One region of the Mesorhizobium sp. M1409 genome, then DNA from elsewhere that is predicted to be linked to it. Evidence: riboswitches for the same ligand, from Rfam matches in the RefSeq annotation. Region 1 holds a riboswitch; the other holds the start of a gene.
The links. Region 1 has a riboswitch for cobalamin ahead of NKG99_RS15920 (aromatic ring-hydroxylating oxygenase subunit alpha). Riboswitches for the same ligand answer to the same signal wherever they lie in the genome.
Positions count from the first base shown of each region.

Region 2: it holds a riboswitch for cobalamin, as region 1 does, so the genes downstream of both, bluB (5,6-dimethylbenzimidazole synthase) here and NKG99_RS15920 (aromatic ring-hydroxylating oxygenase subunit alpha) in region 1, are expected to answer to the same signal.

Region 1 covers NZ_JAMYKV010000017.1:89,950-97,275, forward strand. The annotation lists gene NKG99_RS15890 (carbohydrate ABC transporter permease) at 1-934, shown strand, start outside; gene bglA (beta-galactosidase BglA) at 939-2,603, shown strand; gene NKG99_RS15900 (ABC transporter ATP-binding protein) at 2,645-3,757, shown strand; gene NKG99_RS15905 (DUF680 domain-containing protein) at 3,844-4,080, opposite strand; gene NKG99_RS15910 (DUF680 domain-containing protein) at 4,158-4,364, opposite strand; gene NKG99_RS15915 (DUF680 domain-containing protein) at 4,434-4,637, opposite strand; cobalamin riboswitch at 5,146-5,347, shown strand; gene NKG99_RS15920 (aromatic ring-hydroxylating oxygenase subunit alpha) at 5,463-6,710, shown strand; gene NKG99_RS15925 (FAD-binding oxidoreductase) at 6,782-7,326, shown strand, end outside.
Region 2 covers NZ_JAMYKV010000026.1:17,680-25,005, forward strand. The annotation lists gene dxs (1-deoxy-D-xylulose-5-phosphate synthase) at 1-1,408, opposite strand, end outside; gene NKG99_RS19920 (pirin family protein) at 1,553-2,473, opposite strand; gene NKG99_RS19925 (DUF2277 domain-containing protein) at 2,512-2,778, opposite strand; gene NKG99_RS19930 (exodeoxyribonuclease VII small subunit) at 2,888-3,139, opposite strand; gene NKG99_RS19935 (histone deacetylase family protein) at 3,143-4,069, opposite strand; cobalamin riboswitch at 4,191-4,370, shown strand; partial or broken gene bluB (5,6-dimethylbenzimidazole synthase) at 4,431-5,048, shown strand; gene NKG99_RS19945 (hypothetical protein) at 5,165-6,148, opposite strand; gene NKG99_RS19950 (TetR/AcrR family transcriptional regulator) at 6,490-7,098, opposite strand; gene NKG99_RS19955 (MFS transporter) at 7,219-7,326, shown strand, end outside.

The sequences.
Region 1 (7,326 bases):
CGGCAAGTTCGTTCTCGAGGGCAACATCTTCGGCGACGGCGCCAAGCGCAACATCAGCGCCTTCGGTGTCAAATCGGCGGCACCGACGCAATATCCCGCCGACACTTCGGCCGATCTCGGCGACGGCGTGACCCTGCGGCTCAACGCCGACGGCAGCTTCGTCATGGCCTCGCCCAAGGCGTTCGAAGGCGATCGCGGCCAGCGCGTCTACTATGCCTCGTCGGCGCCGCCGAAATTCACCACCGACAACTACAGAACCGTGCTGTTTTCCGAGGGCATCGGACGGTCGTTCATGAACTCGCTGACCGTCACCATCCCGGCGACAGTCATCCCGATCCTGATCGCGGCGTTTGCCGCCTATGCGCTGGCCTGGATGCGGTTTCCCGGCCGGGCGCTGCTGATCGCGGTGATCATCGGCCTGCTGGTGGTGCCGCTGCAAATGTCGCTGATCCCGCTTTTGAAGCTCTACAACGGCGTCGGCGCTTTCTTCGGCATGCCGTCGAAAACCTATCTCGGCATCTGGCTGGCGCATACCGGCTTCGGCTTGCCCTTCGCCATCTACCTGCTGCGCAGCTACATTGCCGGCCTGCCGCGCGAGATCATGGAATCGGCGCGTATCGACGGCGCCAGCGATTTCGAGATCTTCGTCAAGATCGTCTTGCCGCTGTCGTTCCCCGTGCTGGCCTCGTTTGCCATCTTCCAGTTCCTATGGGTATGGAACGATCTGCTGGTGGCGATGGTTTTCCTCGGTACAGAGGCAGACCAGATCGTGCTGACCGCCAAGCTCAACGCGCTGTTGGGCTCACGCGGCGGCGACTGGGAGATTCTGACGACATCGGCCTTCGTGACCATAATCGTGCCGCTGATCGTCTTCTTCTCGCTGCAGCGCTATTTTGTCCGCGGGCTGCTTGCCGGCTCGGTGAAAGGAGGCTGAGACGATGCAATCCGCTTTGAAGGCCAGCTCGAAACCTGACCTCGCCCTCGATCGCGACTGGTGGCGGGGTGCTGTGATCTATCAGATCTATCCGCGCAGCTACCAGGACTCGAACGGCGACGGCATAGGCGACCTCAAGGGGATCATCGGCCGCCTCCCCTACATCGCCGCACTCGGTGCGGACGCCATCTGGATTTCGCCGTTCTTCAAATCGCCTATGAAGGATTTCGGCTATGACGTCACCGACTACCGCGACGTCGATCCGATGTTCGGCACGCTGGCCGACTTCGACGCGCTGACCGCCGAGGCGCACAGGCTGGGCTTGAAGGTGATGATCGACGAGGTGCTGTCGCACACCGCCGACAACCACCCGTGGTTCAGGGAAAGCCGGTCGAGCCGCACCAACCCGAAGGCCGACTGGTATGTCTGGGCGGACGCCAGGCCGGACGGCACGCCGCCCAACAACTGGCTGTCGATCTTCGGCGGCTCGGCCTGGCAATGGGACACCAGCCGCCAGCAATATTACCTGCATAATTTCCTGGCCGAGCAGCCCGACCTCAACTTCCACAACCGCCAAGTCCAGGATGCGCTGCTCGACGTCACCCGTTTCTGGCTGGAGCGCGGCGTCGACGGCTTCCGGCTCGACACCATCAATTTCTACTTCCACAGCCAGGGCCTGGAAGACAATCCGCCGCTGCCGCCGGAAGAGCGCAACGACCAGACCGCACCGGCGGTCAACCCCTACAACTACCAGGATCATCTCTACGACAAGAGCCGCCCGGAGAACCTCGGCTTCCTCGAGCGCTTCCGCGCCCTGCTCGATGAATATCCGGCAACCGCCGCGGTCGGGGAGGTCGGCGATTCGCAGCGCGGACTGGACGTGGTGGCTGCCTACACCGCCGGCGGCAAGCGCGTACACATGTGCTATTCCTTCGACTTCCTGGCGCCGGAAAAGATCAGTGCGGCCAAGGTCCGCTCGGTGCTGGAATCCTTCGGCAAGGTCGCCAGCGACGGCTGGTCATGCTGGGCCTTTTCCAATCACGACGTGATGCGCCCGGCCTCGCGCTGGGCGGCCAGCGAAGCCGATCCGACCGCCTATCTCAAGGTCATCTCGGCGCTGCTGATGTCGCTGCGCGGTTCGGTCTGCATCTACCAGGGTGAGGAGCTTGGGCTCGGCGAAGCCGACCTTCGGTTCGAGGATTTACAGGACCCCTATGGCATCCGCTTCTGGCCGGAATTCAAGGGCCGCGACGGCTGCCGCACGCCGATGGTGTGGGACGGCAGCGCCAGCAATGGCGGCTTCTCATCGGCAAAGCCCTGGCTGCCGGTGCCGGCCAAGCATCTGTCGCAAGCGGTCAATGTCCAGCAGGGCGACGAGAACTCGCTGCTTGAGCACTACCGGCGCTTTCTGACCTTCCGGCGTGCCCATCCGGCACTGGCCAAGGGTGACATCACCTTCATCGAAAGCGAGGGCGACACCGTCGCCTTCACCCGCCGCTCAGGCAATGAGCAGATCGTCTGCGTCTTCAATCTGGGAGCCGGGCCAACCGAGGTTGACCTCGGCGGCCGATCGCTGCAACCTTTGCCCGGGCACGGATTTTCGGGGCAGGCGAGCACCGGTTCCATCGAGCTTGGCGGCTACGGCGCCTGGTTCGGGCGCGCCGACTGAATTTCAAATCACTTGAATTTCAAATTACTGGAGGGAAACCAATGGCCGATGTCACGCTAAGACAAGTGAAGAAGTCCTACGGCAATCTGAACATTCTCCACGGCATCGACCTCGATATCAAGTCGGGCGAATTCATCGTCTTCGTCGGTCCGTCGGGCTGCGGCAAGTCGACATTGCTGAGGTCGATCGCCGGGCTCGAGGAAATCACCTCCGGCGAGCTCAGAATAGCTGGCGAGGTCGTGAACGACGTGCCGCCGTCGAAGCGGGGGATCGCCATGGTGTTCCAGTCCTACGCGCTGTATCCGCACATGACCGTCTACGACAACATGGCGTTCTCGATGAAGATCGGGAAGGAGAACAAGGCCGAGATCGATCGGCGCGTGCGCCAGGCGGCGGAAATCCTGCAGCTGACGAAATATCTCGACCGCTTGCCCAAGGCGATGTCGGGCGGACAGCGCCAGCGCGTCGCCATTGGCCGCGCCATCGTGCGCAATCCAAAGGTGTTCCTGTTCGACGAGCCGCTGTCGAACCTTGACGCCGCACTTCGCGTCGCCACACGCATCGAGATCGCCAAGCTCAAGGAATCGATGCCCGCCACGACCATGATCTATGTCACCCACGACCAGGTCGAGGCAATGACGCTGGCCGACCGCATCGTGGTGCTCAAGGACGGCCATATCGAACAGGTCGGCACGCCGATGGACCTCTACAAGAAGCCCGGCAATCTGTTCGTTGCCCAGTTCATCGGCTCGCCGGCCATGAACATCCTGCCGGCGACCATCGACAAGACCGGAAATCCGACTGTCGTCAGCCATGTCGGCGGGCGCAAGGCGACCGTGCCGATCACGACGCCTGCTTCGGCAAAGGGTGCCGCGGTGAGCTTTGGCGTGCGACCGGAGGACCTGATCATCGCCAGCGGTGCGGACTATCTGTTCGAAGGGACGGTCGACTATGTCGAGCAGCTCGGCGAAGTCCAGCTTGTCTACATCGACATCGGCCGCGCCGACCTGCCGCTGGTGACCAAGCTGCCTGGCAATGTCGAAGTCAAGCGTGGCTCGACATTGCGCCTGAGCGCCAATGGCGAAGATCTGCATATCTTCGACACGGATGGGCGGTCCTTCGCTCTTCACGAAGCGGAGGCGAAGGCGGCCTGAGAGGTCGCACGACGATACTGCCCTGTTACAAAAACAAGAGCGGCGGGCAAGGTCCGCCGCTCTCGTTTGGAGATCAGCTTCGGCTGTTAGCGGCCGAAGAGGTTTCGGTCACTGCCCTGAGGGGCGGACTTCGGTGCATCGCCCGACGAATTGAGCAGCTTGTAGACGGGCGATTCGCTCTTGCGGATCGAGCCCGTATGCGAGGTGTCGACGTTGACGGTCGACTGCTTGTTGATGTCGGTGCCGCCAGCGTTGTCGTTGCGGGCATAGGCGCTGCCGGCGGCAATCAGAAGAGCGGCGGCAGTAAGAACAATCTTTTTCATTTTGATACTCCGTATTCTCGAATTCGATACGGCGGGTTAACCCGCCGCATCGCTGTCGGATGTTGGTTTTGGTCGGGTTAGTTGTTGCCGAACAGGTTGCGGTCGCTGCCATGGTCGACAGGCGCCTGCGTGGCCGGCTCCGACTTCTTGACGGAAGCCGTGTACGAGCTGTCGACCGCGGCGGCAGGCTGGTCGGCGCCCTTGGAGCCAAAGTTGTCGCTGCCGGCGAAGGCACTGCCGGTGACGGCCAGAACGGCGGCGGCGGCAAGAAGGATCTTGTTCATTTTAGTCTCCTGGATTTCTGGATTTCGCCAGGACGGCGGGCAGACCCGCCGTCAACTGGGAATTGGTTGTTAGCGGCCGAAGAGGTTACGGTCGCTGCCCTGAGCGGGCGTCTGGGCAACCGGTTCCGAGGTCTTGGTGGAAGCCGTGTACGACTTGTCGACCGCGGCAGCAGGCTGATTGGCGCCGTTCGAACCGTAGTGGTCGCTACCATTAGCGAAGGCGCTGCCGGAAATGGCCAGAACGGCGGCGGCAGTGAGAATGATCTTTTTCATTTTTTTGTACTCCAGTATCTTCTTTTCCGTCCGTCCAGCGGCGTGTCTTGGAAGGGAAATCGCGTCGTTCGGACAGCCCCGATGTGGGAGGGCATCCTCGCCTTTTCCAATCACGAAGTTGTTCCGTGTGGACCATGAATCCGCCACTTGAAATTGTGCCACGGGATTCTACACGCTACTTTTTATTTATGTTTTTCAACACTTAAGCAAAATCGCCCGCTGGATCACCAACTGTTTCCAAGGCCCGGCGTTCACACCGTCCTGCACGCACCGTCAACAGAAACGAACCGTTCGGTTCGATTTTAGAACCAGCTAATAGTCACTTTTCGAAACCGTTAACCTTTTTGGTCGCCGGCAAGGGGCCGGCTTCGAGGAGATTGCAGTTGGGAATGGCCGCCGCGGAGATAGGATTTCGGCTCAACAATCGCCAACCGGAACGTTTCGCATGCGTGTCGCGCCGCATGGATACGATGTCGTTTTCATGCCGATGACGCGCCCGCGATCGTGGTTAGATCATACCATCTCAGGTGCCGCTTCGTGACGACGAGGCGGAGAATTGGGAAGCCGGTCAGAATCCGGCGCTGCCCCCGCAACGGTGGTGGAGTTCAAGTCGCAACGGGAGACCACTGGGCAGTTGCCTGGGAAGGTGTCGCGATGGTCCGTAAGGACAACTCCAGAGCCCGGAAACCAGCCCGAGATTTCTAGACTCGACTGATCGCGGTGGGCGGTCAAGAGGTGGATAGTGCATGTCCGGCGCATCGCCGGCCTGCGTCCGATCCTTCCTCCGTCACCACCATTTCAGTCCTTAAGAAACGAGGACAGGACATGGATATTCGCAACGACATGCTGAGGCTCTTGAACAGCCGCCGGCAAGGCTTTTCGCTGGAGCAGCCCTTCTACACCGATCCAGACTTTTTCAAGCTCGACATGGAGCTGATCTGGTATCGTGATTGGCTGTTCATCGGCCACGATTGCGAGCTGCCTAAGCCGGGCAGCTACATCACAGTGCAGATCGGCGACTATCCGGTCGTTCTTGTCCGCGACCAGCAAGGCAAGATCAACGCCTTCCACAATTCCTGCCGCCATCGCGGCAGCCGCGTCTGCAACACAGAGAGGGGTACGGCGGCAAAGCTGGTCTGCCCCTATCACCAGTGGACCTATGAGCTCGACGGCCGCCTGCTGTTTGCCCGCCAGATGGCCGACGGTTTCGACAAAAGTGAGTTCAGCCTGAAGCCGGTCGCCTGCGAGAGCGTCGGCGGCTACATCTTCATCTGCCTGGGCAAGGAGCCCGCCGATTTCGCGCCGATGCGGGCGATGATCGAACCTTATCTTTTGCCGCACCGGTTGCGGGAAGCAAAGATCGCCTTCGAGAGCACGATCATAGAGAAGGGCAACTGGAAGCTGGTCTGGGAAAACAATCGCGAGTGCTATCACTGCGTCGCCAATCATCCCGAGCTGTGCAAGACCTTCCCGGAAGCGCCTACCGTGACCGGCGTCAACGGCGCCGACAGCGACCCCGAAATGGTCGCGCATTGGGCCAAATGCGAGGCATCAGGCCTGCCGAGCAAGTTCCGCATCGATCCGGCCGGGCAGTACCGCGCCACCCGCGCGCCGCTGTTGCGCGATGCCGTCAGCTACACCATGACCGGCAAGCTGGCGGTGAAGAAGAACCTCTCCGACACTGTCTCCGCCGACAGGATCGGAACCTTGATGCACTATCACTATCCGACGACCTGGAACCACATCCTCATCGATCACGCGGTGACGTTCCGGGTGCTGCCGATCAGCGCCACGGAAACGGCGGTGACGACGAAGTGGCTGGTGCACAAGGACGCGGTCGAGGGGGTCGATTACACCATCGAAGACCTCACCCATGTCTGGACCGAAACCAACGACCAGGATCGCCGCATCGTCGAGGAAAACGCCTTTGGCATCCTGTCGCCCGCCTACGAGCCCGGCCCCTATTCGGAGTTGCATGAGGGCGGCGTGATCCAGTTCGTCGAATGGTATGCGTCGTTCATCGGCCCGCGCCTCGCCGAAGGCGGCCGGCCGGCCCTGCGCAGCGTCGCCTAGTGCATGTCGCCCAAAATGCGCAGCGGCTTTGGGATCATGCACAAAACAAAAGGGACAAGAGGATGAATGCGATGACGGATCTTGGCCTCTATCGCCATCTCGACCAGATGACGCCCTGGAACGACAGGCTGCAGGTGCTGGAAGTGATCGGCGTCAGCGACGAAGCACCTGACGTAAAGACCTTCACCTTCCGCTCCGACAACCAGACCTGGTTTCGCTACAAGCCGGGCCAGTTCGTGACGCTGGAACTGCCGACAGCCGACGGGCCGCTGATGCGCACCTACACGCTGTCGTCCTCGCCATCGCGGCCGTTCTCTATCGCGGTGACAGTGAAGGCGCAGGCGGGCAGCACAGGCACGCGCTGGATGTTCGACCATCTGGCGCCGGGCTCGCACGTCAAGGCCTATGGGCCGACAGGTGACTTTTCGCTGCACAGCCACCCGGCGGCCAAGTATCTGTTCATCTCCGCCGGTTCCGGTGTGACGCCGATGATGTCGATGCTGCGCTGGCTGAACGACTGCGCGCCATGGACCGATGTCGGCTTCGTCAACTGCGCGCGCCGTCCGGAAGAGATCATCTTCCGCAAGGAACTCGAACTGCTCGGCAGCCGTATGCC
Region 2 (7,326 bases), on a different contig from region 1:
CATCATAGCTCGCCGCGGTCCGTACCATGTGGCGCAGTTCCGCCTCGTCGGCCGCCGCCATGACGACGAAACCCGGCAAGGTCGCCAGGAAAGTGGTGTCGAAGGCGCCGCAATGGGTCGCGCCATCGGCGCCGACGAATCCGGCGCGGTCGATGGGAAAGCGCACCGGCAATTTCTGGATGGCGACGTCGTGGACGACCTGGTCGTAGGCACGCTGCAGGAAGGTCGAATAGATCGCCGCGAACGGCTTGTAGCCTTCGGTGGCAAGGCCGGCGGCGAAAGTCACCGCGTGCTGTTCGGCGATGCCGACATCGAATGTCCGCGACGGAAACGCTTCGCCGAACAGGTCGAGGCCGGTGCCGCTCGGCATGGCGGCGGTGACGGCGACGATGCGGTCGTCCTCGCGGCCTTCCTGAACCAGGCTTTCTGCGAACACCTTGGTGTAGGCAGGCGCGTTGGCCGGCGCCTTGGCCTGCGCGCCGGTGATGACATCGAACTTATTGACGCCGTGATATTTGTCGGCGGCGGCTTCCGCCGGTGCGTAGCCCTTGCCCTTCTGGGTGACGACATGGATCAGCACCGGGCCTTCGCCATTGTCGCGGACATTTTTCAGGACCGGGATCAGATGCTCCAGATTGTGACCGTCGATCGGGCCGATGTGATAGAAACCGAGCTCCTCGAACAGCGTGCCGCCGGTGACGTAACCGCGTGCATGCTCGACCGCCCTTGTGATCGCACGGTCGGCGCGCTTGCCGAGATAGGACGTCAGTTTCTTGCCGAAGTCGCGCAGGCCGATATAGGCCTTGCCCGAGGCCAGACGCGCCAGATAGGCACTCATCGCGCCGGTCGGCGGCGCAATCGACATGTCGTTGTCGTTGAGGATGACGATGAGCCGCGCATCGAGCGCGCCGGCATTGTTCATCGCCTCATAGGCCATGCCGGCAGACATCGCACCGTCGCCGATGACGGCGATGACATTGTTGCGGCCGCCGGAGAGATCGCGGGCAGCGGCCATGCCGAGGCCAGCCGAAATCGATGTCGAGGAGTGGGCGGCGCCGAAGGGATCGTACTCGCTCTCGGCGCGGCGGGTGAAGCCCGACAGGCCGCCTTCCTGGCGCAATGTGCGGATGCGGTCACGGCGGCCGGTCAGGATCTTGTGGGGATAGGCCTGGTGGCCGACATCCCAGATCAGCCGGTCATCGGGGGTGTTGAAGACATAGTGCAGCGCCACCGTCAGCTCGACCACGCCAAGGCCGGCGCCAAGATGGCCGCCGGTGTGAGAGACGGCGTCGATCAACTCGGCGCGAAGCTCGGCTGCCAATTGCGGCAGCTCGCTTTCGGCAAGCGTGCGCAGGTCGGCCGGGATGCGGACCTTGTCGAGAAGCGGCGTATGCGGCGTTGCGTTCACGGGTGCCCAGGCTTTCTGTTCATTGGCGAAATAGGCCGCCGGCCGGAGAATGTAAATGCATGTCAGTGACGCGGATCAGGCCGTGGTTTTTGTTTTGATGCACGCCGTTCGCCCAAAACCGGGGCCACCTTTAGGCGACACGCATCAGCTTTCCGGCAACGGAATGAACTCTTCCTCATCGCCAGGAACAATATCGAAGCGTCCCGTCTTCCATTCCTGCTTGGCCTGCTCGATGCGTTCCTTCGACGATGAGACGAAGTTCCACCAGATGTAGCGCTGCGAGCCGAGCGAAGCGCCGCCGAACAGCATGAAATGCGCGCCGGTCCGCGACGATACGACGATCTCGTCACCGGGCCGAAACACCAGCAGCCGTTCGGCCGGGAAAATGTCGCCCGAAATCGAGACCTCTCCTTCCAGTGTGTAGATGGCGCGTTCTTCCGCATCGGCCGGGATCTTCACGCCGGCGCCTGGCGCAAGGCGCAGGTCGGCATAAAGCGTCTCGGAGTCGGCCCTGACCGGGGACCGCAATCCCTGGAAATCACCTATGACGATGCGCCCGCTGACGCCTTCGGCGTCGATCTCGGGCAGCCGTAGTGCCGCGGTGTTCTCGAAAACCGGGGCTACTTCTTCCTTGCCGTCCGGCAGCGCCAACCAGGTCTGCAAGCCGGAAATCGACATCGGTGCGCCGCGCAGTTCTTCGGGGGTGCGCTCGGAATGGACGATGCCGCGGCCGGCGGTCATCAGGTTTACGTCACCGGGCTGGATGACCATTTCGGTGCCGAGTGAATCGCGATGCCTGATCCTGCCGTCGAACAGATAGGTGACCGTCGACAGGCCGATATGCGGATGCGGACGGACATCGAGCGCCTGCCCGGCGCGCAGGATAGCCGGGCCCATCCGGTCGAAGAAGATGAACGGTCCAACCAACCGCCTCTTGGCGGTCGGCAGGGCGCGGCGCACCTGAAAACCGCCAATGTCCTTGGCATTCGGGATGACCATAAGCTCGATCTGGTCGCTGGCGAAGGCGTCGCCGACTTCAGGGTCTTTCCCCGGGAAAAAGCTCATGAACTCTCCTCGTCAGCGCCAGAGGCAGCCTGGACGTATCAGGCAAACCGGATCGCCGATTTCGCCCTTAGTTTGGCCGCCACTTCTTCGCGATTGCGCGGATGCTGATGGGTTTCGAGTGAATCAAGCAGTTCGCGCGCCGATGCCGCGATGGCTTCGACCGCGTGGTCGAAGGCATGCTGATTCTGCTTCGAAGGCCGCGTCGTTCCGCTCAGCTTGCGGACGAACTGAAGTGCCGCGTCGCGGACTTCGTCGTTGGTAGCGGGCGGATCAAAATTGAACAGGGTCTTGATGTTTCTGCACATCGCTTCCGTATCTCCTCTTGTCCTGGAGCGCTTTCAATCGGGACGCGTTCTATCCTCGATCATGATCATGTCCAAAAGCCGGTGAGGCAAGACCACCGTTCGGACCGCCTCAATCCGCGTCAAGCGGCTCCGTTCCGACCGGCTTGCCATCGCGCGACAGCCTGATCTTCTCGACCTTGTCCTCGGCGGCCTTCAGCAGCCGGTCGCAATGCGCTTTCAGTGCCTCGCCGCGCTCATAGATCTTAATCGACTGGTCGAGCGGCACGTCGCCACGCTCAAGATCATCGACGATCTTTTCGAGTGCGTCGAGTGCCTGTTCGAAGCTCATCGCCTTGACATCTTCGTTGGTCTCACCGGCCATCATTCATCCTTTCATCAGTCGCCCGACATGGGCGGCGACCGAAAATGCCAATCCCTGCAGATCGTAGCCACCCTCGAGCAGGCTTACGAGCCGGTTGCCGCTGTGACGCGCGGCGCGCTGCATCAGCTGGCCGGTCGCCCAGTCGAAATCGTCCTCGGTCAGGTTGATCTCGGCCAGCGGATCGCGGTGATGCGCGTCGAACCCGGCCGAAATGATGATCAGATCGGGCGCGAAATTGTCGAGCGCCGGCAGCACGCGCGACAGGAAGGCATCGCGAAACACCTCGCTGCCGGTCTGCGGCGCCAGCGGTACGTTGACGATGTTGCCGGCGCCGGTTTCGTTCTTCGCGCCGGTGCCGGGGTAGAGCGGCATCTGGTGCGTCGAGCAATAGAGCACCGACGGATCGTCCCAGAAAATATCCTGCGTGCCGTTGCCGTGATGCACGTCCCAGTCGACGACGGCAACCCGCTCGACACCATGCTTCTTCTGCGCATAACGCGCCGCGATCGCCGCGGTGTTGAACAGACAAAAACCCATCGACGTGGTTTTTTCGGCATGGTGGCCGGGCGGCCGAGCGGCTACGAAGACATTGTCGGCGCGGCCTGCAAAGACGTCGTCGACGGCGGCGTTGGCCGCACCGATCGCGGTGATCGCCGCCTGCCAGCTCTTCGGGCTGGCGGTGGTGTCGGCGTCGATGCGGGCGATTCCCTCGTCGGGAATGGCGGCGCGCACGCGGGCGACGAAATCGGCGGGATGGGCATAGAGGATGGTGGCCTCGTCGCCTTCCGGCGCCTGGATACGATCGAGCGCGGCAAAAGCTTCGTCGTCCAGCACGCGCTCGATGGCGCGCAGGCGGTCCGGCCGCTCGGGATGGCCGGGCGGCGTGAGGTGCTCAAGGAAGACTGGATGGGTATAGAGACGGGTAGCCATCGTCCTAATCTAGTGACCCGGATCGACAAAGGCCATGCACGGGCGGCCGATGATTGGGGAAAATCGCGCCTGCGTCCATTCGCGTCGCTGCAGGCATTGGCGTCGTCCGCGCTTCGGAGTAAGGTCGGTGGCACTGCCTGGTGCCCGCCGCAAGCGGGAGAATCGGGAACACGGTTGAACTCCGTGGCGTGCCCAACGCTGTAAGGGGGACCGCGCCGGTATGTGCCACTGTCGATGACGGGAAGGCACCGGACGCGGGTTGATCCCAAGCCAGAAGACCGGCCTGGCAGGCATCGTCATCCGCATGGTCAGGCGGATGGCATTGATTGCAATCGCAAGGGGACAAGCGATGCCGGAAACCATGACCGTTCTTGTTGGCGACGGATTTGAGCAGAATGCGCGCGATGCGGTGTATCGCGCCATGTTCACGCGGCGTGATGTGCGCAGCCACTTCCTGCCCACCGCGCTCGACGATGAGGTGCTGGCGCGGCTGCTGCTTGCCGCTCATCACGCGCCGTCGGTCGGCTTCATGCAGCCTTGGAATTTCATCGTCATTCGCGATGCCGAACGACGGGAAAAGGTGCGCGACCTGTTCCTGGCGGCGCGCGAGCAGGAATTGCCGGCCATCGAGGAAGAGCGCCAGGCGCTCTACCGCAAACTCAAGCTGGAAGGCATTTGCGAAAGCGCGCTCAACATCTGCATCACTTGCGACCGGCAGCGCTCGGAAGGTTCGCCGCTGGGACGCTGGCACAATCCGGAGATGGACCTCTACAGCACGGTCTGCGCGGTGCAGAATTTCTGGTTGGCGGCGCGCGCCGAAGGCGTCGGTGTCGGCTGGGTCAGCATCATCGAGGCGCAAGCGCTGAAAGGCCTGCTGTCAATTCCGGAGCATGTGACCCCGGTCGCCTATCTCTGCGTCGGCCGTGTCTCGGAGTTCGCGCCAAAGCCGGACCTTGAAACGCATGGCTGGGGACGGCGGCTGCCGTTGCCGGAACTGATCATGAGCGAGGTTTTTTCCGGGCAAGGTGAAGCGTTGCTCAAATCGACCGTGGCGCGCCTCAACACCGTTGCTGCCACGCCGGCGAGCCTCGCCGATCAGCTTGTCGCGCCGGCCGTGCCCCAACGCGAGCCGCCGAAGGAGGCCAGCGCCTTATCCTTAAGCTCCCTGAACTTCGACGACGCCTCGGCCAGCCGGGCGTCCCAGTCGGGATCGGGCACCTGGCCGGCGATGGTCTTGAAATAGACCTGCATCAGGCAGGCGATGGCGAAGGGTTCGATGAACGCCGCCTTGAAAGCCCAGGCGAAGACGATGGCGAGCACGAAGGCCCAGCCGGCGAGTTGGCCGGGCATCAGGAAGAGAATGGCGCCGGCAGGCGCCAGCATCAGCAGGAAGATGACGAAGGACACGCCCCACATGATGACCGCCAGCCAGACGGCGTTCTTGACCATGACCTTGCCGTTCTGGGCATAGAGCACGACGCCCTGGCGCGCCGTCTCGAACGGCGAGGACGAATTGATGCGGATGTTGTAGCCGAGGATGATCTCGTCGACATAGGTCAGGGACAGGCGGATCACCGTGTTGATGAAGGAGATCAAGCCGCCCAGGCCCGGGATCGGCAGGAAGGCGGCGATGCCGCCGATGAGGCCGGTGATGGCGCGGATGGCGCCCTTGACCAGTTGGTCGACGACGAAAAGGATGTTGGCCTCCGCGAAACGCTGGGTGACGATATCCTTGGCGTAGGCGATCTGGTCCTGGCCGCCGGGAATGTCACGGCCGTCGATCAGATGGACCATGACGGCGATGTGGCCGGCCTTGACGACATAGAGGATGTATTCGCGGATCCAGTAGACGGCGATCGAGACGATGCCGAAACCGACCACCCCGCCCCACAAGGCAAAGGACATCGGCCCGTCGGGATCGGTGGAGATGTGGCCGACGCCATAGCCGACGCTAGCGCCCGTGCCGGTCGCCATGATGTAGGCCAGCGTGATGCCGAAATAGACGATCATGCGAAAGACAATGAACGGCCAGGTCCGCATCATTATGGACACCGACCCGCCGATATCGAAATCCCACATGCCCCGAATCTCCCCCTCAGAGGTGGTGAAAGAGGATGGACCCAACCCGGCGATTGTCAATTGCCGGGTTGGCGCCCGGGCAACGAACTCGGGTTAACGGGTTTCCTTCGCAGCCTTCGCCGGCGCGTTGGCTGACGGAGCATCAACCGAAAAACCCGCCTGTGCGGCGGGTCACTGGCGCAAATCAGCACCATGGACGAATATGTACCATAGCTGAGGTCATGGAATCAAGAAAAAATTCCTATCGTGAAAGCTGCCGGCACCGCCGAACTGGCTGTCGTAAGGTCTTTTATTAACCTGAGTTCGAAGCCCTACCGTGGCGCCGGGCCACCGATGGGATTTCAGTTCGATTGCGAACCCGGCTTTTTGAGCAGGCCTTCGAGCAGTTGCTTGAACGCCGTCACCACTTTCTTCGAGGTCGCTTCGGGGTCGTTCGAATTGGCGATCCGTTGCGCCGCCTGGCTGCTCGCGCCGTTGATCAGCCGCGAGGCCGTTTCGGGGTCGAGGCTGGAGACGACGACTCCCTCCTCCTGCAGCGCCGTCAGATGGCTGGTCATTGAAGCGATGCACGCATTGGCGTTCGGCCATTGTGCCGGATCCCCGAGAACGGCCGGGCCATCCCGGAACATGATGCGCTGGATTTCCGGCTCAAGCGCCATCTCGATATAGGTCGTGCATTCGTCGACAAAATGCTGCCAGCGGGTCGGCGCTCTCGACGCGACCTCATTGATGCGTGCCGCCATCTCGCCGTCGATTTCGGCGATAACCGCCTGCAGCAGTCCCTTCTTGTCGCCGAAGTGATGATACAGCGCGCCGCGCGTCAGCCCGGCTGAGGCAGTGAAGTCATCCATCGAGGCTTCGGCATAGCCGACCGTGCCGAAGGCATGGCGGGCGGCCGCGATCAGCTTGGCGCGCGTCTCGGCAATCATCTCCTTGCGAGGTTTGTGCATGGCTCTGGCCCTACCAACATACGTGCCGTATGCCAATTGACATACGCGGCGTATGCTTTATTTGATATTCATACGCACCGTATGTAATTGTCGAATCGTGCTTTGTCGAGGAACCAACCCATGCAAAATCCCTATGCGGAGATCTTTCGTGCCCCCGGAACCAAGGGCTTTGCCGCCGCAGGCTTCATAGCGCGCCTACCGATCGCCATGGCGCCGATCGGCATCGTG